DNA from 2 places in the Streptomyces sp. NPDC045678 genome. Region 1 is predicted to be linked to the other one. Evidence: riboswitches for the same ligand, from Rfam matches in the RefSeq annotation. Region 1 holds a riboswitch; the other holds the start of a gene.
The links. A riboswitch is a leader RNA that binds a small molecule or an ion and turns the genes downstream of it on or off. The one in region 1 is predicted to bind glycine.

Region 1 (6,704 bases):
ACTCGGCGCCGAACAGGTCCTTGACCCGGTCGATCGCGATCTGCTCGGCGACGTCGACGTGCTCGCAGCCGCCGTAGTAGCGGCGGCCGGGGTAGCCCTCGGCGTACTTGTTGGTCAGGACCGAGCCCTGGGCCTCCATGACCGCGACCGGAGCGAAGTTCTCCGAAGCGATCATTTCCAGGGTCGACTGCTGGCGGTGGACCTCGGCGTCGACGGCGGCGGCGACGTCCGGGTCCAGCTCGTGGAGGGGGGTGTTCAGAAGCGACATCACACGATCCCTATCGGTATGGGTCAGCCGGCGGTGAATGCGGTGTACTCGTCGGCGGACATCAGGTCGTCCGGCTCGCCCGCGAGGCGAACCTTGAACAGCCAACCGCCCTCGAACGGAGCGGAGTTGACCAGCGACGGGTCCTCCACGACGTCCTGGTTGGCGGCGACGACCTCGCCGGTCACCGGGGCGTAGAGGTCGCTGACCGACTTGGTCGACTCCAGCTCGCCGCAGGACTCGCCCGCGGTCACCGTGTCACCGACCTCGGGGAGCTGCGCGAAGACGACGTCACCGAGCGCGTTGGCCGCGTGCTCGGTGATGCCGACGGTCGCCACGCCGTCCTCGGTGGCCGAGAGCCACTCGTGCTCCTTGCTGTAGCGAAGCTGCTGGGGGTTGCTCATGACCTGAATTCTCCTGTACGCGGGTGGGTGCTGCGGAACGGGGAAGATGTGCGGGGGGTCACTTCTGACGCGGGGGTCACTTCTGGCGCTTGTAGAACGGCAGCGCCACGACCTCGTAGGGCTCGTGGGTGCCGCGGATGTCCACGCCGACACCCTCGGTGCCCGGCGCCGCGTGCTCCGCGTCCACGTACGCCATCGCGATCGGCTTGCCCAGCGTCGGGGACGGGGCGCCCGAGGTGACCTCGCCGATCACCTTGCCGTCCGCGACCACCGGGAAACCGGCGCGCGGGACGCGGCGGCCCTCGGCGATCAGGCCGACCAGCTTGCGCGGCGGGGCGGTCTCGGCGCGCTCGGCGGCGGCCGCGAGCGCGGCACGCCCGAGGAAGGTGTCCGACTGGCTGGTCTTCTCGAACTTCACGACCCGGCCGAGGCCCGCGTCGAACGGCGTGAGGCCGGCGGTCAGCTCGTGCCCGTACAGCGGCATGCCCGCCTCCAGGCGCAGCGTGTCGCGGCAGGAGAGGCCGGCCGGGACCATGCCGACGGGCGTGCCCGCCTCCATCAGCGCGCCCCACAGCTTCTCCGCGTCACCGGGAGAGACGAACAGCTCGAAACCGTCCTCGCCGGTGTAGCCCGTGCGGGCGATCAGGGCGGAGACGCCCGCGACGGTGCCGGGCAGGCCCGCGTAGTACTTCAGGCCGTCCAGGTCCGCGTCCGTGAGGGACTTCAGGATGCCGGGGGACTCGGGGCCCTGGACCGCGAGCAGCGCGTACGCCTCGCGGTCGTCGCGGACCTCGACGTCGAACTCCCCGGCGCGGTTGCTCAGCTCGTTCAGCACGTTCTGGGCGTTGGACGCGTTGGCGACGACCATGTACTCGGGGGCGTCGGGCTCGCCGAGCCGGTAGACGATCAGGTCGTCGAGGATGCCGCCGTCCTCGGCGACGATCATGGTGTAGCGGGCGCGGCCGACGCCGATGGAGCCGATGTTGCCGACCAGCGCGAAGTTCAGGAAGTCCACGGCCTCGGGGCCGCTGACGGTGATCTCACCCATGTGCGACAGGTCGAAGAGGCCGGCCTTGGTGCGCACGGCGTTGTGCTCGTCGCGCTCGCTGGCGTACCGCAGCGGCATGTCCCAGCCCGCGAAGTCGGTCATGGTCGCGCCGAGCGCACGATGCACGGCATCGAGGGCGGTGAGACGGGGGGCAGTGCTCATGAAGGGGACTCCCAGGGCATGACGGGCGGCGAGGTCTGTCCTCCCCATCTGTCATCGGAACCTGAGAGGTTCGCCGGGAGTGTCTCGTTCTCCGAGACGCCGGCTTGCACCTTGGGTGGGACCGCCGGGGCGGCCCGCTTTTCAGATGTGCCTCGCCCGCGCGGTACGGGGCCTGAGAGATTCAAGGGAGGGGCTTGCTCCTTCGGCGCCCCGGGTACCCAGCTCAGAAACTGGTTCCGGAGACTCTCCCGCGCGGATTCGAACGGCCTGTATGGAGTTGGCGCGCACATCATTGCACGCGACTCTGTTCAGGGGGACCCGTGTCCGGCAGAGGGTTCCGTCACCCCGGAACGCTCTTGTGTCGCATTACCTTCTCTTTACACTTGGTGGGGAAGCAGTACGTGACCGCTATGGGGAGGCCGATCACGGTGCGCAGCAGGACGAGTCTCTACGCCACTTCCACGGGGGTGGCGCTGCCCAAGGCGCTGCCCGAGCAGGCCCCCGCCCCGGCCGCGGAGAGCTGCGGCCGGCTCCCCGTCGCCGTCGTCCGCGACCTGCGGCAGCGGGCCGGCCACAGCCCGCGCCGCCTCACGTTCGGCGAGGGCGACCTGGTCGTCGTCTCCGGGCTGCCCGGCGGCGGAAAATCGACCCTGATGCGGCAGGCCGTCACCGGCCCGCGCATCGACTCCCAGGACACCCGCGACCGCTGGTCCCACCGCATGCCGCGACTGCTGCCCTACGCGGTGTACCGCCCCCTGGTCCGCCTCGCGCACTACGCGACGCTGCGCCGCGCCCTCCGCTCCGGGGCCGGCGTCGTCGTGCACGACTGCGGCACCCAGACGTGGGTGCGCCGCTGGCTCGCCCGCGAGGCCGCCCGCCGCGGCACGGCCCTGCACCTCCTGATGCTCGACGTCCCGGTGGACACCGCGCTGCGGGGCCAGCACGAGCGCGGCCGCGGCGTCTCCCGGTACGCGTTCGCACGCCACCGCAGGACGGTCGGCCGGCTCGTCGCCGCCACCGAGCGCGGCGACCTGCCGCGCGGCTGCCGCTCCGCGGTGCTGCTCGACCGCGCGGCCGCGCAGGTCCTGCGGGTGATCGCCTTCGACCGGTGACCGGGCCCGGCGTTAGGGTTCGAGCCGCAGGCAGAGCGGTCGCGAGCAGGGGTTGGACAGATGGACTTTCCGGCGCAGGCACATGCCCATCCGTACGGCGGATGGCCGGGCAATGAACTGGAGGAGGTCCTCGCGGCCTCACTGGGCGCCCCCGCGTCGGCGGGCGCCCGCATCGTCGAGGTGCTCGGCCGCAGCCACCTCTGGATACCGCTTCCCAACGGCGGCGGCCCCGACAGCGGCACCCTGGACCTGCCGACCCTGGAGATCGAAGGACAGGCATACGTCCCCGTCTTCACCTCCGAGCAGCAGTTCCGCCAGGCGCTCGGCGACGCGGCGGACCGGATGGGCGTCACCGTGGCGCCCGCCGTGGAGTTCGCCCGCGGCCTGCCCCCGCAGCTGGGCATCGCGCTGAACCCGGACGGCACCGTCGGCGCCCCGCTGCCGCCGCCCGCCGTCGCCGAGCTGTGCAGGACCGGCCGAACCGAGCTGGACGGCCCGAGCACCGGCGGCCGGGTCCGCCTCTTCGAACCGGACTGGCAGGAGGACCCGGTCGACTTCCTCGCCGCCGCGGGCCGCGAGTTCGAGACCGCGGGCGTCGTGCTCACCGCGCGCCGCTGCCTGGCCGCCGTGGAGACGGACGACCCGACGCTCTTCGTCGGCGTCGAGCTGTCCACCTGGGACGGCAACGCACGCGACCTGCCCATGGAAGCGCTCGGCCGGGCACTCGGACAGGTGCCGATTCCGTGGCCGGTGAACCTGGTACTGCTCGACGTGGCACAGGACCCCGTCGGCGACTGGCTGCGCGCGAAGGTCCGTCCCTTCTACCACCGCATCGACGCTTAAGCTGGTTCCATTCCTCTGTCTTCCATGGGGTCACACAGTTCGTCCTCCCATGGGGTCACCGAGTTCGTCGCGAAGGGGCGGTTACGGGTGAGTGCGTCGGGCACGGCCGCGGCCGGGCAGCAGGTCGAGCAGTTGCTGCGCCAGGTGACGCCGGGGCGTTACGACGCGTACGAGGCGCTGCTGCGCGCGCTCGCCGCCGACCAGCTGTGGATGCTGCTCTGGCACGGCCAGGCCGGCTCCCCCGACGCCCAGTACGGGAACATGGAAGTGGAGGGGCTCGGCTACGCACCGTGCGTGACCTCCGCCCAGGAGCTGTCCGCCAGTGGCTGGAACCGCAGCTACGAAGTGGTCCGGGGCATCGACATCGCCCGCACCCTCTACCCCGACCACTACGGCATCTGGCTGAACCCGCACGCGCCCGGCGGCGGCGTCGGCATCCCCTGGCTGGACCTGCGCCGCATCGCCACGGGCCTGGACCTCCTGCCCGCGGGCCCGCTCCGGCTCACCGAGCCGAGCATCGAAATCCCCCAGTTCTACGCCCTGTTGACGCAGAACGCCCACCGTACCCCCGTGGTCCGCTCGCTGCGCCGCGCGTGGGTGCAGCCCGCCCTCGGGGCGCCATATCTGGCCATCGGCCTCGACGTGTACGACACGTCGCCGCCGTCGGTCGACGCGGTCCGCACGATGATGCGCCAGTCCATCCCCGCCGTCCCCGAGGGCCTGCCCGTCTCGACGGTCGCGATGTCCGACGATTACGACCCGGTCGCGATGTGGCTACGGTCCAATGCCAGGCCGTTCTACGACCGCGAGGCCCAGGCGGCCCCGGCGCCCGCGGGCGGATACGGCTACCCCGCGCAGTACTGAGCAGCGCCGACGGACGTGATGTCCGTTGTGGTGCGGGTGGGGCCCTATGGGCTCCTGTGCCGCCTTGCGACCCAACTGCCCCGTGTTCGCCCGTCGTTCACTGGCGTCCGGATAACGGAACACCTCGATCAGCATCACGGTTGCGCATCCTTTCCCCGTCAAGTCTGGTAACAGATCGCGACGTGGATGAAGACTCCCGCTCCAGGGGCCTCCGCCCCTGTGTACGACGGACTGATCACGTCGCTACAGCGGCAAGTGCGGGCCGGTCACCACCGGTTGAGAGGGGTCCCTGCCACGATGACGGCACCATTGCATGACACACCTGCGGACGCGGACCCGACCCAGGACGTCGCCCCCGCAGTTGATGCAGGGGTGAAAAAGGTCGAGGGCCGGTCCCTCAAGCAGATCGCCTGGAACCGCCTGAAGCGGGACAAGGTTGCCCTGGCCGGCGGCATCACCGTGCTGCTCCTGGTGCTTGTCGCCATCTTCGCGCCCCTGCTCGTGAACCTGTTGGGCCACGACCCCAACGAATTCCACCAGGAGGAGCTCGACGAGCTGACCGGCCTCCCCAAGGGCGCCCTCGGCGGCGTGAGCGGCGACTTCCTCTTCGGGGTCGAGCCCAACAAGGGCCGCGACGTCTTCAGCCGGATCGTCTACGGCGCGCGCATCTCACTCCTGGTGGCGTTCCTCGCGGCCATCGTGGCCGTGGCGCTCGGCACCCTCTTCGGGATCATCGCCGGTTACTTCGGCGGCTGGATCGACGCCCTGATCAGCCGCGTGATGGACGTACTGCTCTCGTTCCCGCAGCTGCTCTTCATCATCTCGCTGGTCTCCGTGCTCCCCGACGACCTGCTCGGCCTCCAGGGCACCAGCGTGCGCGTCGCGATCCTCGTCATGGTCATCGGCTTCTTCGGCTGGCCGTACGTCGGCCGCATCGTCCGCGGCCAGACGCTCTCGCTCCGGGAGCGCGAGTACGTGGAGGCGGCCCGCAGCCTCGGCGGCGGCAAGCGCCACATCCTGTTCCGCGAACTGCTGCCCAACCTGGTCGCCCCCATCACCGTCTACGCGACGCTGATGATCCCGACGAACATCCTCACGGAGGCGGCCCTCAGCTTCCTCGGCGCCGGCGTCAAGCCGCCGACGGCCTCCTGGGGCGGCATGCTGCGCGACGCGCTCAAGACGTACGAGCACGACCCGATGTTCATGGTCTTCCCGGGCGTCACGATCTTCATCACCGTCCTGGCCTTCAACCTCTTCGGCGACGGGCTGCGTGATGCGCTCGACCCGAAGGGGACGCGCTAGAAGGTCCCAACTGGCTTGCCCCTGCCGCATGTCAGGTGGCTCACACCATGGTTCTCCGGCAGCACATGGGCCAGGGACCGCGATCTCGGAGGTTACGAGAAAATGCCCACAGGTTCCACGAAACGACGGCTCACCAGCGGTGCGGCCCTCGTCGTCGCGGCGCTGGTGACCACCACGGCGTGCGGCGGCGGTGACGGTGGCGACAGCGACTCGAAGGGTGCCGGCTACAACGCGGCACTGAACAAGATCGCCAACCCTTCCAAGAAGAAGGGAGGCACGCTGAAGATGGTCGGCAAGCAGGACCTGGACTCCGCCGACCCGCAGCGCGCCTACTACGGCATGACGTGGGACTTCATGCGCTTCTACACCCGGCAGCTGGTGACCTACGACACCAAGCCGGGCAAGGCGGGCACGAAGCTGGTCCCGGACCTCGCCACCTCCACGGCGAAGATCTCCGACGACGGCAAGACGTACACGTACAAGCTGCGTGACGGCCTCACCTGGGAGGACGGCTCCAAGCTGACCTCCAAGGACGTCAAGTACGGCATCGAGCGCGCCTGGGCGACGGACACCATCACCGGTGGCCCCGGCTACATCCGCCAGACGCTGGACCCCAAGACGAAGTACAAGGGTCCCTACAAGGACAAGGGCGGCCTCGACGCGATCGAGACCCCCGACGACCAGACGATCATCTTCAAGCTGCC
Region 2 (6,704 bases), on a different contig from region 1:
TGGGATCGGACCGACTACAACGGGGGGCGGTTATGAATACCGCATCGAGCCACAGGACCGACGTCACAGCCATCACATCGCAGCGAAAGAACCCTTCCATGTGCCAGCACCAACCACCGTGCCCGACAGCCGACTCCGCCGACCGGGAAGCCGCGCTCCTCGCGGCCAGCCACCCGGAGCAGGGCTGGAGCCTGCTGTGCAACGGCGTCCTGCTCTTCGAGGACACCGGTGAGCTGCTGCCGGACGGCCAGATCATCGCCCCGCACCGACCGCTGGGCACCGATCAGATCATGACGGCCGCCTGACCGCCGGCACATCCGCACGACCGCACGGCACCGCGCACAGCGCCAGAGCACCACGGAACGACGAGGGGCCGGCCCGGAGGAAACTCTCCGAACCGGCCCCGACGCATGCCCGCTCGAAGCGGGCGCCCGCATCAGTCCTCGTACGCATCCAGCGGCGGGCAGGAGCAGACCAGGTTCCGGTCGCCGTACGCCTGGTCGATGCGGCGCACCGGCGGCCAGTACTTGTCCGCCGCGACGACTCCGGCCGGGAAGACGGCCTCCTCGCGGCTGTAGCCGTGCTCCCACTCGCCGCTCAGCGCGGCGGCGGTGTGCGGGGCGTTCCGCAGCGGGTTGTCGTCGGCGGCCCACTCGCCCGAGCCGACCTTCTCGATCTCACGGCGGATGGCGATCATCGCCTCGCAGAACCGGTCGATCTCGTTCAGGTCCTCGCTCTCCGTCGGCTCGATCATCAGCGTGCCGGCGACGGGGAACGACATGGTCGGCGCGTGGAAGCCGTAGTCGATGAGGCGCTTGGCGATGTCGTCGACGCTGACGCCGGTCGCCTTGCTGAGCGGCCGCAGGTCCACGATGCACTCGTGCGCGACGAGGCCCGCGGGACCGGTGTAGAGCACCGGGTAGTGCGGCTCCAGGCGCTTGGCGATGTAGTTGGCGGAGAGCACCGCGACCTGCGTGGCGCGCTTGAGGCCCTCGCCGCCCATGAGGCGGACGTACGACCAGGAGATCGGGAGGATCCCGGCGGAGCCCCACGGCGCCGCGGAGATCGGACCGACGCCGGTCTCGGGGCCCGCGGCGGGCTGCAGCGGGTGGTTGGGCAGGTACGGCGCGAGGTGCTCGCGGACACCGACCGGGCCGACGCCGGGGCCGCCGCCGCCGTGCGGGATGCAGAACGTCTTGTGCAGGTTGAGGTGCGAGACGTCGCCGCCGAAGTGGCCCGGCTTGGCGAGGCCCACCAGGGCGTTGAGGTTGGCGCCGTCGACGTACACCTGGCCGCCCGCCTCGTGCACCGACGCGCAGATGTCGGCGACGTGCTCCTCGAAGACACCGTGCGTCGAGGGGTAGGTGATCATCAGCACGGACAGCTCGTCACGGTGCTTCTCGATCTTGGCGCGCAGGTCCTCGACGTCGATCTCGCCGTCGTCGGCGGTCTTCACGACGACGACCTTCATGCCCGCCATGACGGCGCTCGCGGCGTTGGTGCCGTGCGCGGAGGACGGGATGAGGCAGACGGTGCGCTGCGCGTCGCCGTTGGCGCGGTGGTAGCCGCGGACCGCGAGGAGCCCGGCGAGCTCGCCCTGCGATCCGGCGTTGGGCTGCAGGGAGACCTTGTCGTACCCGGTGACCTCGGCGAGACGCTCCTCCAGCTCGCGGATGAGCGTGAGGTAGCCCTGGGCCTGCTGGGCGGGGGCGAAGGGGTGCAGCTGGCCGAATTCGGGCCAGGTGACCGGCTCCATCTCGGTGGTCGCGTTGAGCTTCATGGTGCAGGAGCCCAGCGGGATCATGCCGCGGTCGAGCGCGTAGTCGCGGTCGGCGAGCTTGCGCAGGTAGCGCAGCATCGCGGTCTCGGAGCGGTGCTGGTGGAAGACGGGGTGCGTCAGGTAGTCGTCGCCGCGCAGCAGGCCCGCGGGCAGCGTGTCCGCGGTGGCGGCGTCCAGCGCCTCGATGTCGGCGTCCACTCCGAACGCACCCCAGACGGCGGCCAGTTGGGCGCGCGTCGTGGTCTCGTCACAGGAGAGGGAGACGTGGTCGGCGTCGACCCGGTGGATGTTCACGCCGGCTTCGCGGGCGGCGGAGACGAGCTGCTCGGCCTTGCCCTCGACGCGCACGGTCAGCGTGTCGAAGTACGCACCGTGGACGACCTCGACGCCACCGGCGGTGAGCCCGGCCGCGAGGAGCGTCGCGTACCGGTGCGTGCGGCGCGCGATGGACTTCAGGCCCTCGGGCCCGTGGTACACGGCGTACATTCCGGCCATGACGGCGAGCAGCACCTGTGCGGTACAGATGTTGCTGGTGGCCTTCTCGCGCCGGATGTGCTGCTCGCGGGTCTGGAGGGCGAGGCGGTAGGCCTTGTTGCCGTCGGCGTCGACGGAGACGCCGACGAGGCGGCCGGGGAGGCTGCGGGCGAACTTCTCACGGACCGCCATGTAGCCGGCGTGCGGGCCGCCGAAGCCCATCGGCACGCCGAAGCGCTGCGTCGTGCCGACGGCGATGTCGGCGCCGAGCTCGCCGGGCGAGGTGAGCAGGGTCAGCGCGAGCAGGTCGGCGGCGACGGTGACGACCGCGCCGAGCTCGTGGGCCTCGTCGATCAGCGGCTTGATGTCCCGTACGACACCGGAGGCGCCCGGGTACTGGACGAGCACGCCCACGACCCCGCGCTCGGCGACCTCGGCCGGGATGCCCTGGCTCAGATCGGCGACGACGATCTCGACACCGGTCGGCTCGGCGCGGGTCTGGATGACGGCGACGGTCTGGGGCAGCGCGTCGGCGTCGACGACGAAGACGCCGTTCTTGACCTTGCCCATGCGCCGCGACAGCGCCATGGCCTCGGCGGCGGCGGTGCCCTCGTCGAGGAGCGAGGCCCCGGAGGTGGGCAGACCGGTCAGCTCGGCGACCATCGTCTGGAAGTTGAGCAGCGCCTCGAGACGGCCCTGCGAGATCTCGGGCTGGTACGGCGTGTAGGCCGTGTACCAGGCCGGGTTCTCCATCACGTTCCGCAGGATGACCGGCGGCGTGAACGTCCCGTAGTACCCGAGTCCGATCATGGAGTCGAGGACCTGGTTGCGGTCGGCGAGGGAGCGCAGCTCGGCCAGCACCTCGGCCTCGGTGCGCGCGCCGGGCAGGTTCAGCGCCTCGGCGTTCTTGATCACATCCGGTACCGCGGCGGCCGTCAGCTCGTCGAGCGAGCCGTACCCGACCTGGGCGAGCATCTTGGCCCGCGCTTCCGCATCGGGCCCTATGTGCCGCTGCTCGAAGGGGATGCCCTGCTCGAGCTCGGAGAGCGGGATGCGATTGGTGGCAGTCATTGCGGAGGCCTCCTGGTCTGCACGACCTGCGAGGGGTACCACGGCGCGGGTACCCGGACGGCCTCCCCCTCTGTCATGTCAACCTGAGAGCTTCACAGGCCCGTCTCGCGACAGATCTGCTTTCACCGTCGGTGAGGAAGGGTTCCGAACGTGCCCGCCCGACGCCCGCCCTGCTTTCCAGAGTGACCTCGTCCGTGCGGTACGGGTGCCTGAGAGATTCCGGGGAGGATTTGCTCCTTCGGCGCCTCCGGATGTGTGATCCGGAGAGCTCTCCCGCACGGGGTCAGCGGCCAGGCGCCAGCGTACCAGCGAGGACCATGCCCGATCCCTCGAGTGGCCGCCTGCCCCGAAGTGCTCTTTCGTAGTGACTACGAATGATTAAGGATGAGTTACGCCCGTTTTCGACAAGCCGCGACCAGCTGGAGGGCCCGTGCAGACCGATATCGATCCGCGCAACCTGATCGGCCGCAAGGCGTTCGACCGGAACGGGGCGAAGATCGGCACGGTCGACGAGGTCTACCTCGACGATGCGACCGGCGCCCCGGAGTGGGCCGCCATACGCACCGGTCTCTTCAGCCGGGACGCCTTCGTCCCCCTGGAACCCAGCGAACTCGTCGAGGACGGCACCCTGCGCATCCCTTTCGACCGCGACCTGATCAAGGACGCCCCGGACTTCGGAGTGGGGCGCCACCTCTCCCCCGAGCAGGAACTCCAGCTCTACCACCACTACGGCCTGGACACGACACCCCCACAGCCCCCGCCCTCCTCCGTGCCACCCCCGGACCAGGACTTCGGCCGCGTCGCGGGCACGGAGAGCCCCTGACGCACCTCAGCCGGAAACGGGCCGTGCGGCCGGCGCCGGCGCGGCGACCAGCGGCAGCGGCTCCGCGGGCGCCAGCTCCGGGTCGTCCGTACGGAACGTCCGCACCCGCCCCGGCGCCGACAGCGGCGTCTCGAAGCGCACCGTCACCCGCCCGAGGCCGCTTCCCTGCACCCACCCGTGCCCGTACTGGGCATGCCGCACATCGTGCCCGGCGACCCAACGCCGCTGCGCCGGCGCCACCGGTTCCTCGGCACGCTCCGGCTCCGGACCCACCGGCCCCACCGCCTCCCCCGGCCCGGCCTCCCCGCTCTTCGCCAGGGACACTCCCTCCGCGCTCGCGGTCTGCGCCTGCGCCTCCGCCTGGGCCTGCGCGAAGAGATCTTCCTGCGTGTAGTCCGCGAGGCCCGTGACGCCCACTCCCAGGAGCCGGACGCCCCCTGTGGTGTCCACGGCCTCCAGAAGCCGCGCCGCGGCCTCCTGGACCACCCCTGGGTCGTCCGTGGGCCCGCGCAGCGTCTCGGACCGCGTCAGCGTGGAGAAGTCGAACCGCCGCACCTTGAGCACGATGGTCCGCCCCGAGTGCCCCGCCGCCCGCAGCCGCTGCACACACCGCTCGGCGAGCCGCGCGACCTCCGCCCTGACCCGCACCCGGTCGTGGATGTCCACGTCGTACGTGTCCTCGACACTGACCGACTTCGACTCCCGCTCCGCCACGACGGGCCGCTCGTCCCGCGCGAGCGCCATCGCGTACAGAGAGCCTCCGTGGGCCTTGCCCAGGAGCCGTACGAGCTCGTCCTCACCCGCCTCCGCGATCTCGGCGACCGTGAGGATCCCGGCCCGCCGCAGGTGGTCCCCCGTGGCGGGCCCCACCCCGGGCAGCGTCCGCACCGACATCGGCCCGAGGAGCGCACGCTCCGTCCCCGGCGCTATGAGCCTGAGCCCGTCCGGCTTGGCCTCCTCCGAGGCGATCTTCGCCAGCATCTTGGACGCAGCGAGTCCCACCGACGCGGAGAGCCCCGTCACCGCTCTGATGTCCGCCCGCAACCGCTCCCCCACCGCCCTGGCCGACTCGGCGGAATCCGCGACGCCACCCGCCTCCAGGTCCACGAAGGCCTCGTCCAGGCTGAGCGGCTCCACCAGCGGCGACAGCCCCCGCAGCAGTTCCATGACCTGTTCGCTGATCTCGCGGTACAACCCGAAGCGCGGCACGAGATAGGCGGCGTTGGGCGCCAGCCTGCGCGCCTGCCCCATGGGCATCGCCGAGTGCACACCGAATTTCCGCGCCTCGTAGGAAGCGGTCGCCACCACACCCCGCGGCCCGAGACCGCCCACGATCACGGCTTTCCCACGCAGACTGGGCTTCGCGGCCTGCTCTGCGGACGCGTAGAAGGCATCCATGTCCAGATGCAGGATCGTCGGCGCGCTTCTCACACCTCTGATGCTGCCCTACGCCACTGACAACGCGGCCTCAGACAGCCCTGTTGCGCCTTCTGGCCAGCTCGTCGGCGGGGTTGTGCCCGATGAGCGTCTCCCCGGTGTCGATGCGCTCGCCGTGCAGCTGGGACAAGGCGGCCTCGACGTCGCGCCAGACAACTCCCACGGCGATCCCGAAGACCCCCTGCCCGCCCTGGAGCAGTTCGTGGACCTCGCTGGACGTCGTGCACTCGTACACGGTCGCGCCGTCGCTCATCAGCGTCATGCGCTCGAGGTCGCGGAACCCGCGCTCCCGCAGGTGCTGGACGGTGGTGCGGATGTTCTGCAGAGACACACCTGTGTCGAGGAACCGTTTCACGATCTTGAGGACGACGACGTCGCGGAAGCTGTAGAGCCGCTGCGTCCCGGAGCCCCCGGCCGCACGCACACTGGGCTCGACCAGGCCGGTACGGGCCCAGTAGTCCAGCTGCCGGTAGGTGATGCCCGCGGCCGCGCACGCGGTGGGGCCGCGGTAGCCGACGTGCTCTGCTTGTTCCACGTCCTCGGACATGGCGTCCCCGCTCCCCTGGACCGCCATCGGTCGGTTCGGAGAGTGATCGACCGCACCGCCGTGGAACGGGTACGGACCGCCCATCGCCGTACCGTCGCCGCTGCTTCTCACGCCGACCTCCCTCCTTGACCTGCCTTCTCGACGGTAGGCAGTCGCCAGGGGCTCGTCAACGATCGCCACACTCGGCACGCCGAGTGATAATCACCCTGAGAGTGGTTTCCCGTACCTCAACCGGGGAAAGGCTATCCGAATGGTCCGAAACCGGACCTCCGGACACGGCTCACTGGCTGTTGGTACCGAAGTCCTCGGGCGAGATCTGGTCGAGGAACTCGCGGAACTTCTCCACCTCGTCCTCCTGCTCGTCCGGAATGGCGATGCCGGCGTCGTCCAGCACGCCGTCGCTCCCGAAGATCGGCGTGCCGGTCCGCAGCGCAAGCGCTATGGCGTCGGACGGCCGCGCACTCACCTCGACACCGCTGGCGAAGACCAGCTCCGCGTAGAAGACACCTTCCCGCAGGTCGGTGATGCGCACTTCGGAGAGCTCCTGGCCGACCGCCTCCAGCACGTCCTTG

Region 2: linked by a shared signal. The riboswitch ahead of gcvP (aminomethyl-transferring glycine dehydrogenase) and the one ahead of gcvT (glycine cleavage system aminomethyltransferase GcvT) in region 1 are both predicted to bind glycine.

What each region holds. Positions count from the first base shown of each region.
Region 1 is NZ_JBWKJS010000011.1:55,541-62,244, forward strand. Features, by position in the region: gene glyA (serine hydroxymethyltransferase) at 1-268, opposite strand, end outside; gene gcvH (glycine cleavage system protein GcvH) at 292-669, opposite strand; gene gcvT (glycine cleavage system aminomethyltransferase GcvT) at 746-1,879, opposite strand; glycine riboswitch at 1,918-2,030, opposite strand; glycine riboswitch at 2,031-2,140, opposite strand; gene AC07DO_RS33040 (AAA family ATPase) at 2,290-2,991, shown strand; gene AC07DO_RS33045 (enhanced serine sensitivity protein SseB) at 3,052-3,834, shown strand; gene AC07DO_RS33050 (enhanced serine sensitivity protein SseB C-terminal domain-containing protein) at 3,922-4,698, shown strand; gene AC07DO_RS33055 (ABC transporter permease) at 4,996-6,000, shown strand; gene AC07DO_RS33060 (ABC transporter substrate-binding protein) at 6,103-6,704, shown strand, end outside.
Region 2 is NZ_JBWKJS010000013.1:7,727-14,430, reverse strand. Features, by position in the region: gene AC07DO_RS35775 (DUF5999 family protein) at 99-305, shown strand; gene gcvP (aminomethyl-transferring glycine dehydrogenase) at 437-3,325, opposite strand; glycine riboswitch at 3,513-3,611, opposite strand; gene AC07DO_RS35765 (PRC-barrel domain-containing protein) at 3,756-4,148, shown strand; gene AC07DO_RS35760 (DNA polymerase IV) at 4,155-5,579, opposite strand; gene AC07DO_RS35755 (MerR family transcriptional regulator) at 5,617-6,243, opposite strand; gene AC07DO_RS35750 (bifunctional nuclease family protein) at 6,413-6,704, opposite strand, start outside.